DNA from 4 places in the Brevibacterium sp. Z349TD_9 genome. Region 2 is predicted to be linked to each of the others. Evidence: riboswitches for the same ligand, from Rfam matches in the RefSeq annotation. Region 2 holds a riboswitch; each other region holds the start of a gene.
What was found. Region 2 has a riboswitch for thiamine pyrophosphate ahead of thiO (glycine oxidase ThiO). Riboswitches for the same ligand answer to the same signal wherever they lie in the genome.
Positions count from the first base shown of each region.

Region 1: linked by a shared signal. The riboswitch ahead of AC0VYB_RS04080 (ECF transporter S component) and the one ahead of thiO (glycine oxidase ThiO) in region 2 are both predicted to bind thiamine pyrophosphate.
Region 3: linked by a shared signal. The riboswitch ahead of AC0VYB_RS02605 (TenA family protein) and the one ahead of thiO (glycine oxidase ThiO) in region 2 are both predicted to bind thiamine pyrophosphate.
Region 4: linked by a shared signal. The riboswitch ahead of thiM (hydroxyethylthiazole kinase) and the one ahead of thiO (glycine oxidase ThiO) in region 2 are both predicted to bind thiamine pyrophosphate.

Region 1 is NZ_CM149680.1:929,576-935,290, reverse strand. It holds gene AC0VYB_RS04095 (MmgE/PrpD family protein) at 1-421, opposite strand, end outside; gene AC0VYB_RS04090 (DUF4916 domain-containing protein) at 638-1,177, shown strand; gene AC0VYB_RS04085 (universal stress protein) at 1,552-2,529, shown strand; TPP riboswitch at 2,620-2,728, shown strand; gene AC0VYB_RS04080 (ECF transporter S component) at 2,754-3,383, shown strand; gene AC0VYB_RS04075 (ABC transporter ATP-binding protein) at 3,383-4,873, shown strand; gene AC0VYB_RS04070 (energy-coupling factor transporter transmembrane component T family protein) at 4,866-5,702, shown strand; gene AC0VYB_RS04065 (hypothetical protein) at 5,710-5,715, opposite strand, start outside.
Region 2 is NZ_CM149680.1:1,490,704-1,496,418, reverse strand. It holds gene AC0VYB_RS06740 (amino acid permease) at 1-368, opposite strand, end outside; gene arsM (arsenite methyltransferase) at 553-1,323, shown strand; gene AC0VYB_RS06730 (2-dehydropantoate 2-reductase) at 1,449-2,363, opposite strand; gene thiE (thiamine phosphate synthase) at 2,360-3,037, opposite strand; TPP riboswitch at 3,061-3,163, shown strand; gene thiO (glycine oxidase ThiO) at 3,154-4,335, shown strand; gene thiS (sulfur carrier protein ThiS) at 4,332-4,568, shown strand; gene AC0VYB_RS06710 (thiazole synthase) at 4,570-5,355, shown strand; gene moeB (molybdopterin-synthase adenylyltransferase MoeB) at 5,352-5,715, shown strand, end outside.
Region 3 is NZ_CM149680.1:604,346-610,060, forward strand. It holds gene AC0VYB_RS02595 (hypothetical protein) at 1-474, opposite strand, end outside; gene AC0VYB_RS02600 (dihydroxyacetone kinase subunit DhaK) at 638-2,326, shown strand; gene AC0VYB_RS02605 (TenA family protein) at 2,314-2,997, opposite strand; TPP riboswitch at 2,995-3,097, opposite strand; gene AC0VYB_RS02610 (ATP-grasp domain-containing protein) at 3,115-4,131, opposite strand; gene AC0VYB_RS02615 (VOC family protein) at 4,249-4,611, shown strand; gene AC0VYB_RS02620 (HutD family protein) at 4,678-5,178, shown strand; gene AC0VYB_RS02625 (hypothetical protein) at 5,396-5,715, shown strand, end outside.
Region 4 is NZ_CM149680.1:2,989,967-2,995,681, forward strand. It holds gene AC0VYB_RS13940 (cysteine desulfurase family protein) at 1-171, shown strand, start outside; gene AC0VYB_RS13945 (hypothetical protein) at 324-536, shown strand; gene AC0VYB_RS13950 (TenA family protein) at 633-1,376, opposite strand; gene thiD (bifunctional hydroxymethylpyrimidine kinase/phosphomethylpyrimidine kinase) at 1,475-2,341, opposite strand; gene thiE (thiamine phosphate synthase) at 2,338-3,045, opposite strand; gene thiM (hydroxyethylthiazole kinase) at 3,042-3,911, opposite strand; TPP riboswitch at 3,899-4,002, opposite strand; gene AC0VYB_RS13970 (sugar ABC transporter permease) at 4,238-5,449, opposite strand; gene AC0VYB_RS13975 (ATP-binding cassette domain-containing protein) at 5,446-5,715, opposite strand, start outside.

The sequences.
Region 1 (5,715 bases), 560 kb from region 2:
GGTCCGCTCCCCCGATGCCCATGTGCTGGGCGACGGCGAGGATCGGCGGGATGTTGTCACCGGGATGGGAGTACTCGGCGGCGAGGAAGGTGTCGTGGAAGTCGAGTTCGCGCACGGCCACGCCGTTGGCCCAGGCCGCCCACTCCGGGGAGAAGCGCTCGGCGAGGGGAAGTCCGAAGATCGTCGCACCCGGGGTGAAGGGGTGCGCCTGTGCCTGCTCGCGGGCGTGGGTGGGGGCCGAACGGTTCACCGAGGCGGCCGCGACGGCGGCGTTGTCGATGACGCGGTTGATCACCATCTCGGTGACCTCGGGATCGACGGGCGTCGGGTCGGAGGCGACCTCGGCGATCTTCCAGGCGAGCTGATCCTCACGAGCCAGGTTCTCTGAGCTCTTGTGGGTACGGACCTCATGATCAATCATGGACAATCCCTTCAATCGTCGTTGACCGCTGCGGGCCATGTCACGACCGCCGCTGGCCGGAGAGTGGTTGACTCAACTGTAGGCCACGTCACTGCGACGCTGCGGCCCGGCCGGAGTTTTATCTTGACATCAAGATACTTTACCCGACCGGCATGAGCCGCCTCGACCCCCCTCCTCCCACCCGTCCGTCGAGGTGAACTGTGACATAATCGGGATATGACCCGCACTGCCCTCGACTTCGACGAGAACTGGTTCGACGACAACGAGTTCGCCCAGCTTCGTCGCCGTCTCCCCATCCCCTATGTCAATGCCATCCCCGTCCGCGTCGGAGAGGCCGGCGATGTCGAGGAGATCGGCCTCCTGCTGCGCCGCCTCGACGACGGCACCCTGGGTCGCGAGGTCGTCGGCGGCCGCATCCGCTACCACGAGTCGATCCGCGCGGCTCTGCTGCGCCATGCCGAGAACGACCTGGGTCCGCTCGCGCTGCCGGTCGTCCCCCCGGCCATCGCGCCGTTCCACATCGCCGAGTACTTCCCCACCGAGGGAGCGGCGCTCCTCCACGACCCGCGTCAGCACGCGATCTCGATGTGCTTCGTCATGGAGGTCCGCGGCGAGTGCACCCCGCGCGCGGACGCGCTCAGCCTCGACTGGCTCACGCCGTCGGAGGCGCTGCGCGAGGACATCGCGAGCGAACTCTCCCACGGTCAGGAGCACATCATCCGCGCGGCCCTGAGTTACCTCGGCTTTCCCATCTGAGGCCGGGCTGTCCATCGGGCCTGCGCCCGGCGCCTACGCGGGGTGCCGCCCGGTTTTCCGCGGCGCGCTGCGACTCGAGGACGCTCAGTGTCGATTCGCGAGCCAGAAATCGACACTTGGCGTCCTCGACTCGGCAACCCCATGCGCCCGCCGGCCGCTCAGCCACCCCGCGGGCGTACAGCCACCCCGCGGCGCCACAGCAACTCGGCGGTGCCACAGCCACCCCGCGGCGCCACAGCAACCCGGCGACCGCCTCGGCGACTTTTCTACACGCTGTAGAAGTGCACTGGTAGACTGGAGGCGACGACGACGGATGTGGTTTTCGGGGCCGCCGTCATCGTCAGGGTTGGTCAGGCCCCGTCGAGAGGACTGCCATGAACGCTGACGCCCACCGGAACCCCGCTCGCCAGGCCGCTGCGAACCCGACCGATGACCGCGCCGCCGACCCGCGGCCCGCCGAGTCCGGACTCAGCCGCGACCTCGGCGTCCTCGTCGGCTTCGACGGATCCGAACTCGCGGCCCTGGCCCTGCGCTACGCCGCGATCGAAGCCCTCCACCGCGGCGTCCCCCTGACCGTCGTCACGGCGTTCACGATGCCGCTGATGATCTACCCGAACATGGCCTCCATACCCTCCGAACCCGAGGACGAGGCCGCACTGCGGGGAGCCGAGAAGCTCCTCGCCGAGGCGTCCGAACTCCTCGCCGATCATCCCGAACCCGTGACTTACGCGGCCGAATCCGGCGACGCCGCCGGCGTCCTCGTCAACCTCAGCTCCAACGCCGAGGTGGTCATCGTCGGCGCCCGAGGGCGCGGCGGGTTCCTCGGTCGCATGCTCGGATCGGTCTCCACGGCCCTGCCCCCGCACGCGCACTGCCCGACGATCGTCGTCCCCCAGCACTCAGCACAGCGCGGCGAGGCCCGCGGACCGGTCGTCGTCGCCGTCGACGGTTCGGAGGCCGCGCGGATCGCGATGTTCACCGCCGCCGAGGTGGCCGCCTCGAGGGAGGCCGGACTCGAGGTCGTCTCCGTCCTGCCCGCCGGCGAGGAGTGGCTCTACTGGTATCCCGAGCTCGAGCTCGGCGCCGACGTCGCCGACCGTCGGCAGAAGCAGCTCGAGACCGCGCTCTCGGCGGAGGCGGATGCGCTCGGCGAGCAGTTCCCGGGTCTGCCGATCTCCACCTCGGTGGTCGTCGGCGATGCGACCGCGATGCTCTCGGAGGCGACGAAGCGGGCGCAGCTGACGGTGATGGGCACGCGTGGTCGCGGAGCGGTCAAGAGCGCGCTGCTCGGCTCGGTCTCCCGCGGGGTCCTCCACCATGCCGAGGGTCCGGTGATGATCGTCCCGAGCTGACCACAGCCGCACGACACATGACGACCATCGCCGCCTGCCTGATCGCCTGACGCGGTCCCGACAGGCGGCGCGGCGGGTGCTGTACAGTAAGTCTCACGACAGGGGAGCGCCAGCAGGGGCGCTGAGAGTGCAGATCATGCTGCAGACCCTCGAACCTGATGCGGCTAGCACCGCCGAAGGAAGTCGAGACTCTTCTACCCCTCCTTGAGACACGAGGAGGCACAATGCCGAGAACCACCGCGCCCGGAACCGCCGCGAAGTCCGCACCCGCCTACACGCAGGCCCCGCCGACGAAGAAGTGGCGCGTCGTCGACTACGTCGTCACCGCGGTGCTCGGCATCGCGGTCGGCCTGATCTTCTGGGTGCTCGCCGCCAGCTGGAAGGTCATCGAACTCGGCTTCCAGGCCTTCCCGCCCTCGATCGGACTCATCGCCGGACTCTGGGTGCTCGCCGGACCTCTGGCCGGCGCCATCATCCGCAAGCCCGGTGCCGCGCTGCTCTGCGAGGTGCTCGCCGCGATCGTCGAGGGCGTCCTCGGCTCCCACTTCGGCTCGACCGTGCTCCTGTCGGGCTTCATCCAGGGCCTCGGTGCCGAACTCGTCTTCGCCGCCTTCGGCTACCGGAGGTTCACGCTGTGGGTGACGACGCTGTCCGGTCTCGTCGCAGCCGCCTTCATGGCCGTGAGCGAGAACATCCTCTACAACGCCGAATGGCAGCTGACCTACCAGCTCGCCTACGCCGTGTGCGCGATCGTCTCCGGCATCGTCATCTCCGGCATCGGTGCGTGGTACGCCTACCGTGCGATCGCGAAGACCGGGGCGCTGTCCTCGTTCGCCTCCGGCCGCATCCGCTGATGGGTCTGCCGATCCGCGCTCGCGGCTATTCGTGGCGGCACGCCGATCGGGACACGCTCGCCGTCGGCCCCCTCGACCTCGACATCGCCGCAGGTGAGAAGGTTCTCCTCCTCGGCCCGTCAGGGGCGGGGAAGTCGACACTGCTCCACGCGATCGCGGGTGTCCTCCCCGTCGAATCGGGTGAGGCCGGAGGAGAGCTCGTGATCGGTGACGCCCCACCGGATCCTCGCCGAGGTGTGACCGGGCTCGTCCTCCAGGACCCCGATTCGCAGGTGATCTTCTCCCGCGTCGGCGACGACGTCGCCTTCGGAATGGAGAACCTCGGGATGAGCGCCGAAGTCATCGACGAGCGCATCCCCGCCTCCCTGGCAGCGCTCGGCCTCGACCTGCCCCTCGACCACCCCACGGCCGCACTCTCCGGGGGCCAGAAGCAGCGCCTCGCACTCGCCGGCATCCACGCGATGGCCCCCGAGGTCATCGTCCTCGACGAGCCGACGGCGAACATCGACCCCGCCTCGGCGGCCTCGGTCCGGGACGCGGTGCTCACGGTCCAGGCGGCCACCTCGGCGACGATGATCGTCGTCGAGCACCGGGTGAGTCTGTGGTCGGACGACGTCGACACTGTCATCGTCCTCGGGCAGGACGGCGTCGTCGCGCAGGGATCGCCGTCCGCGGTCTTCGGTGATCCCGGCCTCGCCGAGGTGCTCCGGGCCACCGGGATCTGGGTGCCCGAGTCCGGCTCCCGCACTCCCCCGCGTCAGCCGGGAGCGTTGCGATCCGGCGAGCCGGGAGGGACGGTGCTCACCGCTGAGAGGCTGAGTGCGGCCCGGCCACGGGCGGGGGTGCCTGCGACCACCGACCTCTCGCTCGAGATCCGAGCCGGCGAGGCGGTCGGCATCGTCGGACCCAACGGCGCCGGCAAGTCGACGACGGCGCTCACCCTGGCCGGACTCATTCCCGAGTTCGCAGGCGAAGTGCGCGCCCACGGGACACTGGCCGAAGGCGCAAAGCACGACCGGCCCTTCCGCTGGCCGTCGGCCTTCCTCGCACCGAGGATCGGAATGGTCTTCCAGGAGCCCGAACACCAGTTCCTCAAGGCCAGCGTGGCCGACGAGCTCGCCCTCGGCCCCAGGTTGGCCGGATGGAGTGAGAGCGAGGTCGAATCGCGGGTGACCAGACTGCTCGAGACGCTCGGGCTCACCGAGATCGCTGACGCCCACCCGCAGGGACTCTCCGGGGGCGAGATGCGGCGGCTGTCGGTGGCGGCGATGATCGCGCCCAGGCCGCGGGTCCTCATCGTCGACGAGCCGACATTCGGTCAGGATGCGCTGACCTGGGCGGGACTCGTCGCGCTCTTCCTCGACGTCCTCGACCACGGCAGTGCGGTCGTCGCCGTCAGCCACGACCACGACTTCCTCGACGCGATCGGGGCGAGGCGTGTGAGCCTCGGAACGAGCGCGCAGCCGCTGCGAGGTGAGCGCGTTGAGTGAGGCTGCGCCGGCCCGAGAGAGGGTCGCGATCGAGGATCCCGGTCAGCTCATTCCCGTCGTCCGGTCGACTGCGCTGGTCCGCTGCAATCCACTGACGAAGATCGCCGTCGCCCTCATCCTCATGGTCGGGGCGCTGCTGAGCATCGACATCGTCTCGGCCGGGGTCATCCTCGGCTTCTCGCTGCTCGCTCTGCCGCTGAGCGGGCTCGACCTGTGGGCGGCATTCAAGCGCCTGTGGTTCCTGCCGCTCGGGGCGCTGCTCGCGGCATGGGGCACGGCGATCCTCGCGGAGAAGACCGGGGCGGTCGTCGTCGATCTCGGTCCGATCCTCATGACGACCGGGTCCCTCGAATCCGCGGCGGCGATCTTCGTCCGTGCCCTCGCGCTTGCCGTCCCGCTTGTCGTCCTCGCCTCGACGATCGATCCGAGGGATCTCTCGGATGCGCTCGTCCAACATCTGCGACTGCCGGAGACCGTCGTCGTCTCGGTGCTCGCGGCCTCGCGTCTGCTCGGCCTCCTCGTCACCGAATGGCAGACCCTGGCGATGGCGCGTCGCGCCAGGGGGCTGGCCGGAGGTTCCGTGCTGCGGCGCACCGGCAGCCTCTTCGCCGGGATCTTCGTCCTCCTCGTCCAGTCGATCAGGCGGGGGACGAGGCTGGCGATGGCGATGGAGGGTCGCGCCTTCGGGCGACGGGGACGCACGTGGCGGCGACGCTCACGATTCGGGATCGCCGACGCGGTCGTCGTGCTCACCGCGATGGCCGTCACCGTGGCGGCGATCGCCTCGGCGCACCTGCTGGGGACATGGAACCCGATCATCCCCGGCTGAGGCGGGCTCACAC
Region 2 (5,715 bases):
GACATGATCACCCCGGCGGCGACGAGCTCGGCGGCCAGCGTGATCGCCCAGTTGAACCAGTAGTTCCATCCCATGGCGAAGCCGAAGGAGGGGCTGATGTACTTCGACCCGTACGTGTGGAAGGACCCGGCCACGGGCAGGTGGGTGGAGAGCTCCCCGAGGGACTGCATGACGAAGAGGACCATGACGCCGATCGCGGCGTAGGCGAGCAGCGCGCCTCCGGGACCGGCCTGGGAGATCGTTCCGCCCGAACCGAGGAAGAGGCCGGTGCCGATGGCACCACCGATCGCGATCATCTGCAGGTGCCTCGTGTGCAGTCCCCGCTTGAGTTCGCGGGTCTCCGTCGCCGAGGTGTCCGCCTGAGTCATCCTGTCCCCTGCTCGTTGCTGTCGGACCCGGTTGCAGGCCCCGGCCATTCTACTCACATGCCGTCGGCGACGCGGGTGCCGCAGCCGGAGCGGCTGGGGGCGGACGGCGGCGTTGACACGTGCTGGGGAGACGACCAGGATCGATCTCACACCGGTGACGAGGAAGCGACGGAGAGGAAGCGCTATGGCTGACGACGACCAGGTCCGCGAAGCAGTGCGGGCGCGTTATGCGGAGGCGGCGACGGCCTCCGCATCCGGAGTGGGCAACGATGAGCTGCTCCGCGAGGACGGCAGCGCGGACTGCTGTCCCGAATCCCCGCGCGGATTCGGTGCCGGACTCTATGACGCGACGACGGTCGGGGGCATGCCCGTCGGCGCCGTCGAGGCGAGTCTCGGCTGCGGGAACCCCACCGACGTCGCCGAGCTCCGGGATGGCGAACGGGTGCTCGATCTCGGTTCGGGCGGTGGTCTCGACGTCCTCCTCTCCGCCCGCCGGGTCGGTGCGACCGGATTCGCCTACGGGGTGGACATGACCGATGAGATGCTCGCTCTCGCCGAGGAGAACCGGGCGAAGTCGGGCCTGACGAACGTCGAGTTCCTCAAAGGCACGATCGAAGCCGTCCCGCTCCCGGACGCCGCCGTCGACGTCGTCATCTCCAACTGCGTGATCAACCTCTCCACGGACAAGCACTCCGTGCTCAGCGAGATGTTCCGCGTGCTCGCTCCGGGCGGGCGCATAGGAGTCTCCGATGTCGTCTCCGAAGACCGTCTCAGCCCGCAGGAGCGCAGTGAGCGCGGGTCGCATGTCGGCTGCATCGCCGGGGCTCTGTCACGAACGGAGTATGTCGACGGTCTTCGCGCTGTCGGATTCGTCGACGTCGCGGTCGACTTCACGCGTGAGGTCGCCGACGGCCTGCACTCGGCGATCGTGCGGGCGGTCAAGCCGGCCGGCTGAGCCTGGAAACATCGCTCGCCCTCGTGCTCTCCGGTCTCGCCGAGGCGGCCCATCGTCTCCGCGCAGGCGGCGGCCGGTGCGCGCGGGCTTCCGAAACCGCGGCCAGGCTGCAGACCCCTCTCCGGTCATCCCGCCCGGTCGATCTCGCCTGCTCGCAGCTGCACGAGAGTGAGGTCGAGCAGCGGGGTCGCGACCCCGAGTCCCGCCGCGGTCGCCGCGAGGCTGCCGAGGATGTGCTCGGTCTCGTTGGGCAGTCCGGCGGTGACGTCGCGATAGAGCGATGAGGTGAATGAGGAGCCCTCGGCGGTGAGCATCGAGAGCGTCACCGCGCGGGAGCGCGCCGAGATCGGGTGTCCGGCGCCCATCGCCACGGCTTCGAGCTCGTCGACGATCGCGACGACGTGGGGTTCGCCGCCGGCGGCCATGATCGCCCCGACGGGCGCCCGGAAGAGGCACGTGACCACGCCGGCTGCGGCGATGAAGACCCACTTCTCCCAGAGTGCGTCATCGATGGCATCGATGACCTGGAGGCGGAAGCCGGGGACGTCGAGGGCCTCGACGATCCCGGAAGGCACCTCTCCCCCGCCGAGGCGGCCGATCGTCATCGTCGCCATGTCCGTCATCTGCACAACGTCGTATCCGCGCATCGTGCCGATGATCTTCACGAGGCCCCCGAGCACCTGCCCGGGGAACTCCCTGTCCAGGCGGTCGATATGGGCCATGCCGTTGAGGAACGGAATGATGAGCGTGTCCGGCCCGATCGCCGGGCGAATGTCGTCGATGACCTGGTCGAGGCCGCTGGCCTTGACGGCGATGAGGACGAGGTCCGCAGGGATCGGGTTCGCTGCGAGCTCCTCGGCGGTCGTCACGGCCACCGGGTTCGTCCTGTCCTCGTCGGGGCCGATGAAGCGCAGCCCCGATGCGCGCAGCGCCTCGGCGCGCTCGGGTCGGACGAGGAAGGTGACGTCACGTCCGGCTTCGACGAGGCGGGTGCCGAACGCTCCCCCGGTGGCCCCGGCTCCGGCGATGAGGATCCTCACAGCTCTCCCTTCAGGGTCGCTGCCGCTGCGGCGGGATCATCGGCCTCGGTGACGGCGCGGACGACGACGATGCGCTCGGCTCCGGCTTCGCGCACCGCGTCGAGCCGCTCACCGGCGGCGATGCCGCCGATCGCGAACCAGGGCGTACTCACCCGTCCGGTGATCTCCCGCAGGGGCTCGAGGCCGACGGCCGGTCGCCCGGGTTTCGTCGGGGTCTCCCACACGGGCCCGAGGCAGAGGTAGTCGATGTCGGGGTCGGCGTCGGCGGCGAGCGCCTGGTCGATCGAGTGGGTCGAACGGCCGAGGAGGACGTCGGGTCCGAGCACGGCACGGGCCTGGCCGCTCGTGAGGTCACCCTGTCCGACGTGGAAGACGTCGGCGCCGACGAGGAGGGCGACGTCGGCACGGTCGTTGACGGAGAAGAGCCTGCCATGGCGGCGGGCGGCGTCCCGGAGGACCTCGAGGGCGGCGATCTCCTCTCGTGCCTCCAGGCTCTTGTCGCGCAGCTGGATGATGTCGACGCCCCCGGCGTATGCGGCGTCGAGGAACGCGGCGAGATCGCCCTGCTTGGTCCTGGCATCGGTGCAGAGGTAGAGGCGGGCCGCCTCGAGCGCGCGCCGACGCGCGGTTCGAGTCGTGGTCTGCGTGTCTCGCTGGGCGGAGGACGTTGTCATCACGGGAACCATGCTCCTAGAGTAGAGGAGTTCGCGGGAGCCTCGCTGGGAGGCTGAGAGGGCTTCGTGCCGACCGCCGCACCTGATGCGGGTCATGCCGCCGGAGGGAGAATACAGTGCACGTCATCGTCATCGGGGCCGGGATCATCGGGCTCGCCACAGCATGGGAGCTGCGTGGCCGGGGAGCGTCGGTCACGCTCATCGACCCCGCACCCGGCGAAGGGGCCTCGTATGCCGCCGCCGGCATGATCGCCCCGGCCGCGGAGATCGCGTGGGGGCAGTCTCCGCTCTTCCCCCTCATGCGCACCTCTGCCGATCTCTACCCCGAGTTCGCCTCGCGACTCACCGCCGAGACCGGGCACGACCTCGGCGAGACGCAGACGGAGACCCTCGTGTGCGCCGGGGACAGGGCGGATCTCGCGACCCTGCGGGACCTGCGCGCCCTGCAGGCCGAGGCGGGGTCCGAGGTCGAACTCATCACCGGATCCCGGGCCCGCGATCTCGAGCCCGCCCTCTCGCCAGGGGTGAGCGGGGCGGTGCGCATCCCCGGCGATCATGCCGTCGACCCACGACGGATCACCGGCGCCCTGCTCTCGCTCCTCGACGACGACATCGTCCGTGAGGAGGCGACCGGACTCGTCCGCGTCAGCGGCCGCACCGTCGGCGTCGCTCTTGCCGATGGGCGCAGCCTCACCGCCGACCAGGTCGTCGTCGCCGCCGGTGAAGCGGTGGGGACGATCGCCGGCGTCCCCGACCTGCCGCTGCGAGCCGTGCACGGCGACATCATCCGGCTGCGCACCGACGCGAGCGCACCGCCGCTGCTCACCCGCACCATCCGCGGACTCGTCGCCGGTCGGCCCGTCTACATCGTCCCGCGCCCCGACGGGGAACTCGTCCTCGGCGCCACGTCCCGTGAGGACGGACGGCCCGGGGTGCTCGCCGAGGGAGTCCACCGTCTCCTCCACGATGCCGAACGGCTCGTGCCCGGGATCCTCGATGCCGAGATCACCGAGATCACTGCGCGTGCCCGACCCGGATCACCCGATGACGTGCCGTTCATCGGGCGCACGGACCCCGGCTGCGTCGTCTCCACCGGGTACTTCCGCCACGGGATCCTCCTCACTCCGCTCGGGGCCCGCCTCGGTGCCGATCTCACCCGCGGTGAGGACTCGCCGTGGCTGCCCGCAGGGGCGCCCGCGGCCCTTGCTCCCCGCCGCTTCTCCGAAGCCGCACAGTCGAACGAGAGCCCGTCTCCGCGCCTTGTGGCGGCGATGACCACAGCAAGGAAGGAACCATGACCATCACACTCAACGGGGAGAGCAGCGAGCTCGCCTCAGGCACCACGGCCCGCTCGCTCGTCGAGCACGTCACCGGCAGGCAGCTCGCGACGGACGGGACTCCCGTCGACGGAGGCCGTCTCGGGGTGGCCCTCGCTGTCGACGGTGAGGTCATCCGCCGTGGACTCTGGGCCGAGTTCGCCATCGTCGACGGCCAGACCGTCGACATCGTCACTGCTGTGCAGGGAGGCTGAGATGAGCTGGACGATCGACGGAGCGACCTTCGACTCCCGCCTCGTCATGGGCACCGGAGGGGCGAGCACCCTGAGCATCCTCGAGAACGCACTGACCGCCTCGGCGACGGAGCTGACGACCGTGGCGATCCGCCGTTTCGACGCTGACGCCAGGGACTCGGTCTTCGCCCTCCTCGAACGACTCGGCATCCGCTCCCTGCCGAACACCGCGGGCTGCTATACCGCCCGGGACGCTGTGCTCACGGCCAAGCTCGCCCGGGAGGCGCTCGAGACCTCGTGGGTCAAACTCGAGGTCATCGCTGACGAGGACACCCTCCTGCCCGACCCGGTCGAGCTCTTCCGGGCGGCCGAGGAGCTCGTCCTCGACGGGTTCACGGTCTTCGCCTACACCAACGACGATCCGGCGCTCGCGAAGCGCCTCGAGGACGCCGGGGTCGCCGCGGTCATGCCGGCAGGGGCCCCGATCGGCTCGGGTCTGGGCATCCTCAACCCCCACAACATCGAGACGATCGTCGCCCGTGCGCAGGTGCCCGTCATCCTCGATGCCGGCGTGGGCACGGCCTCGGATGCGGCGCTGGCGATGGAGCTCGGGTGCACGGCCGTGCTGCTCGCCTCGGCGGTCACCCGCGCCCATGACGCACCGGCGATGGCTCGGGCGATGGCGCTCGCCGTCGAGGCGGGCCGCCTGGCTCGGGGCGCGGGACGGATCCCCAAGCGTCCGCTGGCACTCGCCTCCTCACCTCACGAGGGCAGGGTCACCACGGAGAACCTGGTGATGGGGCCATGAGCGGGACACCTCTGCGCCCGCTCGTCGAGCCCGTCGACGCGCTCACGCCCGATGAGCTCGCCCGGTACGCGCGGCATCTCAGCCTCCCAGAGGTCGGAGATCTCGGCCAGCGGCGGCTGCGGGCCGCGCGGGTCCTCGTCGTCGGCGCCGGCGGCCTCGGAGCCCCGGTGCTCCAGTACCTCGGGGCGGCGGGGATCGGACTCCTCACCGTCATCGACGACGACCGCGTCGAGGTCTCGAACCTTCAGCGCCAGATCCTCCATCGCGATGCCGACGTCGGCCGCCCCAAGGCAGACTCGGCCAGGGATGCGCTGCTGCGCCTCGACCCGCATCTGTCCGTGACCGCCCTCGCGGAACGCC
Region 3 (5,715 bases), 890 kb from region 2:
GACGTCCTCGTTGAGGAGTTCGACGTTGCCGGATTCGAACGGGTCGTCGTCGCAGATGATGGCGACGTAGCGGCCGGTGGGTTCGTGGCCCTCGGGCAGAGGGTAGATCTTCAGCCGGGACAAGGCCGCCGAGGCCTCCTCGACGAGGACGTCGCCGCTGAGATCGGACAGGGTGCTGTTGACCGGGGCACCGGCGCTCGTGCCGTCGGTCTCCTCGTCGACGTCGTCGTCGACCCATGCGTTCGCCGACTCGGTCTCGACGAGGAAGCCGGCGATCTGCGAGAGGATCGTCGCATACGACGCGCCCTCGGTGGTCCGTTCGATCCACCCTGTCTCGCCGTCCTCATCCTCCGTCTCGAAGTATCCCCACACCATGGTGGGGAAGAACTTCGGCGGCACGGATTCGATGATGTCGGGGCGGAACAGCCCGAACGGGATCCATTCGGAATCGTGGTCGACGGGGGAATCGTTCATCGGTCAATAGTGCCACGAGCCGGGCGGATCCGCCGACGGTCGGCAGGTGAACAGCCACCCTACCACTCCGCCGGGCAGGTATAGCATGGCACCGTCCGCACAGCCGGTGGCCGTCGACTGCCCACCGGACCGGCACACGACGCTGACCTGCGAAAGGATCTCCATGAGCGCGTTCTTCGTCTCGCCCACCCCGATCATCAGTGCCCTGCGCGGCTTCGCCCGCGCCCACTCGGACCGCGTGGCTCTCACCGAGGACCCGCTCTTCGTCCGCTCCCGCACCCGGACCCCTGAACGCCGAGTCGGCCTCGTCTCCGGCGGCGGATCGGGCCACGAACCCATGCACGTCGGCTTCGTCGGGCAGGGGATGCTCGATGCGGCAGTTCCGGGCGAGGTCTTCGCCTCCCCGCACAATGCGCAGATCTTCGCCGCCTCACGCGCCGTTGCCGGAGACGATGGGGTCCTCCACATCGTCAAGAACTACACCGGCGACGTCATCAACTTCGCGATCGCCGCCGAACGCCTCCAGGCAGCGGGCATCTCGACGCGCACCGTCATCGTCGACGACGACATTGCCACCGACAGTGATGAGACCGAGACCGGCCGCCGCGGCACCGGCGCGACTGTCGTCGTCGAGAAGATCCTCGGTGCCGCTGCCGACTCCGGACTCGGCCTCGATGAGCTCGCCGACCTCGGCGCCGAGGTGGCCGACCGTTCCCGCAGCCTCGCCGTCGCCGCCCGCGCCCAGACCGACTCCCACACAGGGAGGCCCGCCTTCGATTTGGCTGAGGGAACGCTCGAGTACGGGGTCGGCATCCACGGTGAACGTGCCGCGACCTCGATCGAACGCGAGAGCTTCGACGCGCTCGTGGCGAGGATGGTCGACGAGGTCCACGCCGCCGTCGCCGGCGACCCCGCCGACGGCGACCTCCTCGTCTTCGTCAACGGACTCGGCGCCAGCACGCAGATCGAGCTCTTCAACGTCTTCGACGGCGTCACCCGCGCCCTCGAAGCCAAGGGCGAGAAGGTCGCGGCGTCCCTCGTCGGCGACTACGTCACCGCCCTCGACATGACCGGCTTCTCGATCACGCTCACCCGAATGCAGCCGCAGTGGTTGGACTGGTGGGAAACCGCCACCTGCACTGCGGCCTTCCCCGCGCCCGTCGCCGACGGCACACCGACCGCATCTATCGCCGAACGCGGGACCGACCAGGGTGGCGCAGACGAGACCGACGCGGGCACACTGCGCACCCGCGCACAGGATCGCAGCACCGACCTCGAGACCGCCGTCGTCATCCGCTTCGCCGAACTCGCCGAAGAGCATCACGGCCACCTCACGCGACTCGACCAGGTCACCGGTGACGGCGACTTCGGCGACAACCTCCGCGGCGGTCTCCGCCATGCGACCCGACTCATGGAGGAGGCCGACGCGGCGGGATTCGCCGCCGCCGAACGTGCCTTCCTCAACGGCGTCGGCGGCACGAGCGGGCCTCTGCTCGGCCTGCTCTTCCAGGAGCTCAACGCCGGATACGCGAAGCTTGGGGACGACGAGCACCCGAGGACCGTCTGGGAGCAGGCGACCGCGGCCGGCTCGGCGGCGATCCGCCGCGTCGGCGGAGCCGAGCCCGGCGACCGGACGGTCATCGACGTCCTCGAACCGACCGCCTCAGCGCTGAGCGGAGGATTCGCCTCGGCCGCCGAGACGGCCGCCGACGCCGCCCAGGCCACGGCCGAACTCCAGGCCAGGCGCGGTCGTGCGAGCTATGTCGACGGGCGCGGCCACGGCACCCCCGACGCGGGCGCGGTCGGGATCTCGCTGCTCTTCACCGCGGCCGCCGAGGTCTACGAACGCTGAGCCCGGTACGCCTCATCGAAGAACGCGCGCTCGAGCCCGACGGCCCGCCCCCACAGCGCGGTCAGCCGCTTTCGGGTCGTGACCGACTCGGCGTCATCACCCCGGGGAAAGACGCGTTCGAGTTCGTCGACGAGGAACTGCACCCACGCGGAGAAGTCCTCGCCGCGGTGGAGGTCGATCCAGCCGACGTGGACGTCGCGGGTGGGCATGTCGCGCACCTGCTCACCCCAGTCGAGGTAGAGCCATTCGGCGATGACGAGGACGACGAGGAGGTCCGGGTACGACGCCGAGGCGACGGCCGTCCGCATCACCTCGCGGAAGCCTTCTGTCGGAGCGAGGAGGACGGGGTCGGCGTAGTCGTCCTCGGTCACCCCCACCTCGGCGAAGGCACGGAGGAAGTACGAGTCCTCATCGGCTTCGAGGAACCCCAGCTGACGCGCGAACCGGAGCTTCGCCTCGATCCGGTCGGCGTGGGCGACGCACGTGCCGAGCATCGCGAGGAAGTCCTCGAAGAACTGATAGTCCTGGACGAGATAGGTCGCCATGACGTCGTCGGGCACGGTGCCCGCGAAGAGCTCCTCGACGAACCGGTGGCCGACCGCGGCACTCCAGTCCTCGTCCGCTGACCGACGCAGTGCCTCGACGGCGCCGTTCTGGGACACAGTGATCATTCGTCTCCTCCAACTTCCTCCGCCGGCATGATCCGGATCAGGTGTAAGGGTCTGCGTACGCACTCTCAGCGCCGTGTCCGGCGCTCCCCTGTGGTGGTCTGAGACTATCAGGCCCGGTCAGGGCACGGGAATGCCCGCGACCGCGCCGAGGCGGAGGCTCAGCTCCTCAGCGATCCGTGCGGTCGCCGGCTGCCGGCCGGCCGCACGCTCGGCCTCCTCGACGGCCGAGTTGTAGTTCGTGTTCGTGTTGATGTCGTAGACGACCTGCCGGCCGTCGTTGGTCTCGATGAACTCGACGCCGGCGAAGTCGATGGCGAGTTCGCGGAGCAGTTCCTCGAGTCGGCCGATGAGCGGGGTCTCGGCGGTGATCTCCTCGCGCCGGGTGAACTGGCTGAACGGCGCCGAGGCGGTGTGCTGGTCCCCGGCGGTCCCAGCGGTCGGGATCTCGCACGCGTCGGCGGGGCAGAGTTCGAACGAGCCGGCAGAGACATCGACCCTGACGGCGTAGTGGAACCGGCCGCCGATGAACTCGGCGCGGGTGATGAACGGTGCGGCCGGCTGCAGGTACTCCTGGATGAGGGTGATGCCGTCGATCGGCTCGTCCGCGCCGCCGGGTCCGAAGTCGGCGATCGCCTGCTCGAGGTCTGCGTGAGAGTCGAACCGGCGCACGCCCAGGCCCTTGCCGCCCTGGTTGTGCTTGGTGATGAACGGGGGAGCGAAGTCCGCAGCCGCCTCGGTGATCGCGGTGCTCCCGAACGCGGCGGCGGTCCTGGGGACGTCGAAGCCGTGGGCTGCGAGTTCGCGGTGCTGGCGGATCTTGCTGACCTCGAGCTCGTAGACGTCGGAACCGTTGATGACCGTCCGACCGGCGGCCTCGAGCCACGCGAGCACCGCCCGGCCGAAGTCCTTGACATGCGGGTCGGTGCGCGTGTGCGAGGACGCGGAGAGGCGGGACCAGAAGAGGGCCTCGGGCGGCTCGGCGGCGAGGTCGATCGTCGCTCCGGGCAGCAGCCATTCGACGTAGTCGACGCCCTGGGACTCGAGCGCCTCGGCGAAGGGGGTGATCCACTCCGGGTTGTCGTGGATGATGTAGACCGCGGGCCTGTCGGCGACGGGCAGCTGCTGGGTGCTCATGGAAGGCCTCTCGATGTCGTGTCGGAACGCTGGACGTATTGCTCAACAATCCTACGGGTCCGGGGATTCCCGGCCGAAGCCGTTCACCGCGTCCGTCCACCGGCGTAGACTCAGGCTATGGCTATCGCAAAGCAGCCCGTGATCGTTCTCGACGCTCCGGATGCTGGTGAGCTCGCCCGCTTCTACGGCGACCTCCTCGACTGGCAGGTCCGCGTCGACGACGACGGCACGTGGGCTGAGATCACATCCGACTCCTGGCCGCCCATCTGCTTCCAGCAGGTCGAGGACTACCACGCCCCGAGCTGGCCCAGTCAGGAGCATCCGCAGCAGATGCGCATCGACGTCATGGTCGACGACCTCGATGCCGCCGAGGCGCAGGTCATCGAACTCGGTGCCGGCAAGGCCGCCGTGCAGCCGGGGGAGACCTTCCGCGTCTTCCTCGACCCCGCCGGCCATCCGTTCTGCCTCTGCGTCAGCTGAGGCGGTGCCGGCCGACTGAGGCGGCGCGGGCCAGCCGTGACGGCGCCCGCGTCTACGATGGCGAGCATGGACCTCATCGCGTCGTTCGACGACATCGCACCGAGACCGTGGGCCAATGGCGCAGGTGAGACGACCGAACTCGTTTCACTCGACGAATCCGCGCGCCTCACCCCGGATCGTCGCCGGTGGCGGCTGAGCATCGCCCGCCTCGATCGTCCGGGTCCGTTCTCGTCCCTGCCCGGACTCGATCGGATCTTCTGTCCCACCGCCGAGGTGGTCCTGTCGATCGACGGCACCCTCCACCGGGCGGGCCCCGGGCGTCCCCTGCGGTTCAGCGGCGATGCCGACGTCGCTCTCACCGAACTGCGAGAGTCCTGCTTCGCGATCAACCTCATGACCGAGCGCGAAGGCGACCACCCTGCCCTGACGATGCTGCCCGCACCCGCCGAGCGGCCACGATTCGTCCTCACACTCGAACCGGTCGAGGGATGGGGACGGTTCACCCTCCTCGAACTCGACGGTTCCGAGGAGCTGCCGGGCCGCCTCGGCGTCATCGGGATGAGCTGAGGCGGGGGAGGCTCCGGTCGCGCCCACACGGAAGCGAATCCTGAGGAAAACGTGCGAGTCGGGTGTACCGGCGGTCACAGATCGAGGCGTCGTTGCTGGTCATCAGCGTAGTCGTCGGCCGGGCGTCCAGGAGGCTCCCAGGCTCGGGTGGGCCCGGTCAGGGTCTCTGGACTTCCACGGAGAATACTGGGAGCTGACACACGTTCTGGGAGGTACTTTGGCGTCGCAACAGAGAGACCCGCACAACTCGTCCGATCCCGCAGGCGCGAACGGCGCCGCGGGATCGATGCCGCAGCCGACCCCTGGTGCCCAGCCGACCCACGGCACCCAGCCGTCACAGACGCTGCCGCTCATCACCGAGGAGATGACAGCGGCGCATCCGGCGACGACCCCGGTCATGCCGCCCAACCCCATTCGTCACGATGCCCAGCCCACGGCAGCGCAGCCGGCGGCAGCCCAGCCGACGGCAGCGCAGCCCGCTGCGGGGCATACCGAGTCCACGGCTGTCGCGCCCACCGTGGCACAGGATGCTCAGAC
Region 4 (5,715 bases), 1.5 Mb from region 2:
GTCGGCTCCGATGAGCCCTCGCATGTGCTCCTCGCTCTCGGCATCGACGCCGAGGTCGCGAAGACGAGCGTGCGCTTCACGTTCCCGTCTGCCATCACCGCCGAGCAGGGCTCAGCTGCGGCAGCGGCGGTCGTCGAGGCGGCGAACCGGCTCAGCCTCGCGTATTCGTAGGCCTCAGCCCGTTCGGGTCGCGCCAGCCCTGCCGCCTCGCCCTCACTGCGGCGCGAAGAGGCCACTGATGTGCGATTGGCCCCTTTCCACAGCGCCACTTCGGAGAGACACTGGAATCCAGGGTTCCACTGCGGCTGCGAGGGGGTTTCGTCATGGATCTGCTGATCATCACCATCATCGGTGCCGGCTTTGCGGCGATCGTCTTCGCCCTCGGGCGCCTCACGTGTCCGCGGCACGACCGTGTCCCCCTGTCCCAGGTCGATCGCGTCATCCTCTGGACGACACTGTGCCGGGGCTGGATGGTTCTCGGACAGTTCGCCCCGCTGACCATGATCGTCGACGACCGCCGCGAGGGCCGCGCTTAGAGGAGGTCACTGCGCCGCCGCGGAGGAGGTCACTGCGCCGCCGCAGCGGAGGGGTCGCCGTCTGCGCGGAGGCCGCCCTCCGCGCAGCGTCGGCGCTCACCGCACAGGTTCGGCCGCGGGCACCGCGAAGACGCCCGCGTCCCAGTCCTGCAACGCGTGCGCCGAGGCCCAGAAGTGGAGTTCGTAGACGCACGCGCGTTCGAACGCGGCCCGCATCCGCGCCGCCTCATCGGCTGGCGCCCGGTCGAGTTCGCGTTCGAGGATCTCGACGGCCTTCCGCGTCGACTCGTCGAACTCCGGGGCGTCGTAGGTCTGCACCCACGTCCGATACGGGTGGTTCTCGTCCATCTCTCCGGCGCGCTCGATGAGCACCTTGCCCATGTGCGCGTACACCCAGAAGCAGGGCAGCACTCCCGCGACGCCCTCACCGTAGGACCGGGTCGCGGCCGTGGCGACGAGGAACGAGACGTATCCGAGCGTCGTCGGCGACGGACCCACCCGGTCCTCGGCCTCGAGCTGGGAGTGCGCCTGCCCGAGGCGGGCATCGGAGAGCAGTTGGGCGTGCATCTCCTCCTCGACGGTGATCGCCTCCGCCGCCGAGGTGGACCAGAACCGGGACTCGTCCCGGTCCGTCGTCTTCCCGGCGAGGAAGGACATCGCCTTCGCATATCCGCTGAGGTAGATGCTGTCCTGAGTGATGTAGTTCGTGAACGCAAGAGGATCGAGGCTGCCCTCGGCGAGCTGGCTGAGGAACGGCAGCGCCTCGATCGCCTCGATGATCGGGCGGACGTGGTCCCAGAGTTCGGTGGTCTGCGGGCCGGCGGCGAAGGTCGTCGTCATACGTGTCTCCTTGGGTCGAATCGTCGTCGATCGGGTCGGGTCCGGGGCGCCGCGGTGCTGCGATGGTGAAGCGCTCCGGGTACGGTGCTCGGGCGGGGTCAGCGGCGGACGATGTCGACCTGATGGTCGACCGGTCCGTGGGCGCCCGCGGGGTCGAGGCTGACCTTCCAGTCCGCCGCCGAGGCGAGCGCCCGGGCAAGGAAGTCGAGTCCCCGTTCGACTGCCTGCCGCATGTCCTCAGAGGCCAGCGTCTTCCCGCCGTTGGCCCGCCGGAGGACGGCCGCCTCGGCGGTGATCGCAGCCGAGAGCGTGCACCCGGTCCCGTGCGTGTTCGGGGTCGCGATCCGAGGGTGGGCGAACTCGGTGACCTCCCCGTCGGCGGTGACGAGGATGTCGGCGACCTCGCCGTCTGCGGCGTGCCCGCCCTTGAGGAGGACGGCGCGCGTGCCGCGCGCGACGAGCTCCCTGGCCTGGTCGCGCATCTGCTCAGGGGTCGTCGCCTCGGGCACGTCGTCGCCGAGGAGGAGGGCCGCCTCGGGGAGGTTCGGTGTGATGAGGTCGGCGGCCGGGAGCAGGCGCGTGCGCACGGCGTCGACGGCATCGACCTCGAGGAGGCGGTGTCCGGAGGTCGCGACCATGACGGGGTCGACGGTGAAGAACCCGAAGTCGGAGGTCGCTGCCCGGTCGACGACGAGGTCGACGAGCGACCGGGATCCGAGCATGCCCGTCTTCGTCGCGTCGACGGGCATGTCATTCAGCACGCTGTCGAGCTCATCGGTGACGAAGTCCTCGTCGATCGGGTAGACGCGGGACACCCCGTGGGTGTTCTGCGCGACGAGGGCGGTGATCGCCGTCGTCCCGAGCACGCCGAGGGCGGTGAACGTCTTGAGGTCGGCGTGGATTCCCGCCCCGCCGCTCGGGTCGGTGCCGGCGATCGACAGCGCGATCGGTGGTCGCTCGCTCATGCCTGTTCCCCGTCCTTTCGGGTGCCGTCGCCGAAGGCGTCGAGGAGGTCCGCGGCCGCCTGCTCGGGATCCTCGGCGCGGCAGATCGCGGAGACGACGCAGATGCCGACGAGTCCTCGTCCCCGCAGTTCGTGCGCGCGCTCGGCGTCGATGCCGCCGATCGCGACCGCGGGGATCCCCGCCGAGGCGGTGAGTTCGCCAAGGCGGTCGGGACCGATCCCGGCCGGGGCGTCGGTCTTCGTCGTCGTGTCGAAGACCGGTCCGATGCCGACAAGGTCGACGCCGCCGGTCTCCTGGGCCGTGGCGAACTCCTCGGGTTCGGCGGCGGAGAGGCCGACGAGGGGGCCGTCGCCGAGGAGGTCGCGCACCTCGGCGACGGGGGTGTCGGTCTGGCCGACGTGGATGTGGACGTCGCTGCCCTCGTCGAGGAGGCGGCGGGCGACGGCGACCCGGTCGTTGAGGAAGACGGGAACGCGGCGGTCGGTCCCGGCGATCGCCTCGGTGACGGCGGCGATGACCTCACGGGTGAGGACGAGGAATTCGGTGTCGTCGATGTCCTTGTCGCGGACCTGGACGACACCGACTCCCCCGGTCACGGCCGCGCGCACGGTCTCGGCGACGGTTCGTCCCGCCTCCGCGCACTGCGCGGTATCGGTGACGAGGTAGAGGCGGGTGTCGATGCCCGCGAGCCGATCGCCGCTCATACTGTGGTCACCTCGACCCGGGCGCGGCCGATCCGGTCGTCGTCGGTGGTGAAGAGCGCGTCGAGGAAGTGCACCGAGTAGGTGCCCGGTCCGAGCGCCCCGGTGGCGGCGGCCTCTCCGGCGACGGCGAAGTGGGCGTGGGCGGCGACGACTGCGGTGAAGCGCTCGAACGCGGCCGATCCTGCCGGGCCCGCCTGCGAACTCGTCCCCGCCGGCGGGACGGCGGCGAGGTAAGCGGCGGTCACGGCGCCGAGTGAGCAGCCGGTGCCGATGACGAGCGGCATGAATGAGTGTCCCCCGTCGACGCGGGCGATGTGGTCGGCCCCGTCGATGTGGGCGACGATGGCGTCCCGGGCACCGGAGACGGCGACGATGGCGCCGGTCGTGCGGGCGAGCTCGGCGGCGGCCGGGAGCACGGCGTCGACCTCGTCGGTGGACTCGACCCCGCGCCCGCCCGCTCCGGCTCCGGCCAGTGCCGCGATCTCCGAGGCGTTGCCGCGGATCGCGGTCGGGTGGGCGGCCGCGGCGCGGCGGATCCGGGTGGTGCGGTGGTCGGCGGCGCCGATGCTCACGGGGTCGAGCACCCAGGGTTTGGCATCCTCGGTGACGGCGTCGACGGCGTCGACGGCGGCGTCGGCGGCGAGGAACTGCTGGTCCGTCGCGGTGCCGAAGTTGACGAGCAGACCGCCGGCGAGGTGGGCGAACTGCGCGGCATCGGCGTCGTGGTCGAGCATCGCCGGTGACGCCCCGACGGCGAGGAGCACGTTCGCGCTGAACTGCTGCACGACCGTGTTCGTGATGCATTGGATGAGCGGGTTCGACGCGCGCAGCCGCGCATGCGCCGACGACAGGTCGATGTCGGTCATGACGATCCCTTCGCTAGCATGGCCCAGATCAGGTTCGATGGGTGTTCTCTCAGCCCTGCGCGAGTCGCACCGGGCACCCCATGTCATTTGCCCCCGACTGTATCACCGACACCTAGGGGGCGACGACGGTGCCCGCACGGCCCACCGCCGCGAACCCGCCCGACCCCACTTTCAATCCAGCCGCCCGGCCCCGATGATTCACTTTTCGCCCGATCGGTCTGGTCTTGAACCGACTGATCGGGCGAAAAGTGACTCAGTTCCGCCTCGGCGACCGACCCAGCCGCCTATCGGCGGCCGTCGGACCTCTGTCGCCTACCCTCCGACGCCTACCCTCTGCCGACGTAGCGCTGGCCGCGGCGGCTGATCGCGTCGATGACGACGGCGGTGAGGAGGACGAGCGCGGTGATGATCTGCTGCGCGTCGGAGTTGAAGCCGATGAGGTAGAGGCCGTTGTTGATCGCGCCGACGACGAGCGCCCCGAGCACCGCAGCCCACGCCGAACCGCGCCCGCCGAAGAGCGAGGTGCCGCCGATGACGGCCGCCGCGATGGCGTTGAGGAGGTCCTGCGTGCCCACGAGCGTCGACCCCGCGTTCGTCGTCACCCCGGCCTTGACGAAGCCGAAGAGCGCGGCGAGGACTCCGGCGGTCATGAACACGCTGATCCGCACCCAGGTCACCCGGATGCCTGCGCGCCTGGCGGCCTCGACCTTGCCGCCGACGGCGTAGATCGATCGACCGTACTTCGTCTTCCGCAGGACGAGGTCGATGACGATGGCGATGACGAGCATGAGGAAGAACGGCATCGCCAGCCCGAAGTCCTGGTTGACGAGGATGAGGAATCCGAAGACGACCGCGGTGAGGAGGACGATGCGGATGATCACCGATGTCCAGCTCGCGCTGTCGAGTCCGGCATTGTGCCGGCGCAGTTTCGAGTGGATGATCCCGGCGGCGAAGCCGAGCACCGCGACCGCGCCGAAGACGTAGGCCCAGATGGCGGGGAAGTAGTAGCTCGCGAAGTCGAAGGCGAAGGTGTCGGCCATCGAGAGGTTCTTCTGCGTGCCCAGCGTCGTCAGGGTCAGGCCGGTGAAGGCGAGGAGGCCGGCGAGGGTGACGACGAAGGCGGGGATGCCGACGACGGCGAAGAACCAGCCCTGAATGGCGCCGACGACGAGGCCGAGGAGGAGCATGATCGTCAGGGCGATGATCGGGGGCACACCCTGCCTGACGACGAGGACACCGAGCACGGAGGCGCAGAGACCGCCGAGCTGGGCGAGCGAGAGGTCGATCTCGCCGAGGAGGAGGATGAGGTTGATCCCGAGGGCGAGGATCGCGAGGTAGGCGACCTGCGTGGAGAGGTTGACGAGGTTGGCAGGGGAGATGAAGTTGCTGTTCGCCGACTGGAAGACGATGACGATGATGACGAGGGCGAGGATGACCGGGAACGAGCCGAGCTGACCCTCCTTGATCCGCCGGACGAAGGTGCGGACGAACCCCTCCTGCGAGATCCGTTCGTCAGTGATGAACGAGTTCCGGGTCATCGGCGCTCACCCCTGCGTGCCGCCCGCTGGGTGACGACGTTGTCGTTGGCTCCCGTGATGGCGGCGATGAGGACGTCGGTGCGCTCATCACCGGGGAAGTCGCCGGCGTCCTTGCCCAGGCGCAGGACGTGGACGCGGTCACACACGGCTTGGACGTCGGCCATGTTGTGGCTGACGAGGAGGACGCCGAGGTCGCGGTCGCGGAGGCGTTCGATGAGGTTGAGCACCTCGGCGGTCTGGGCGACTCCGAGGGCCGCGGTCGGCTC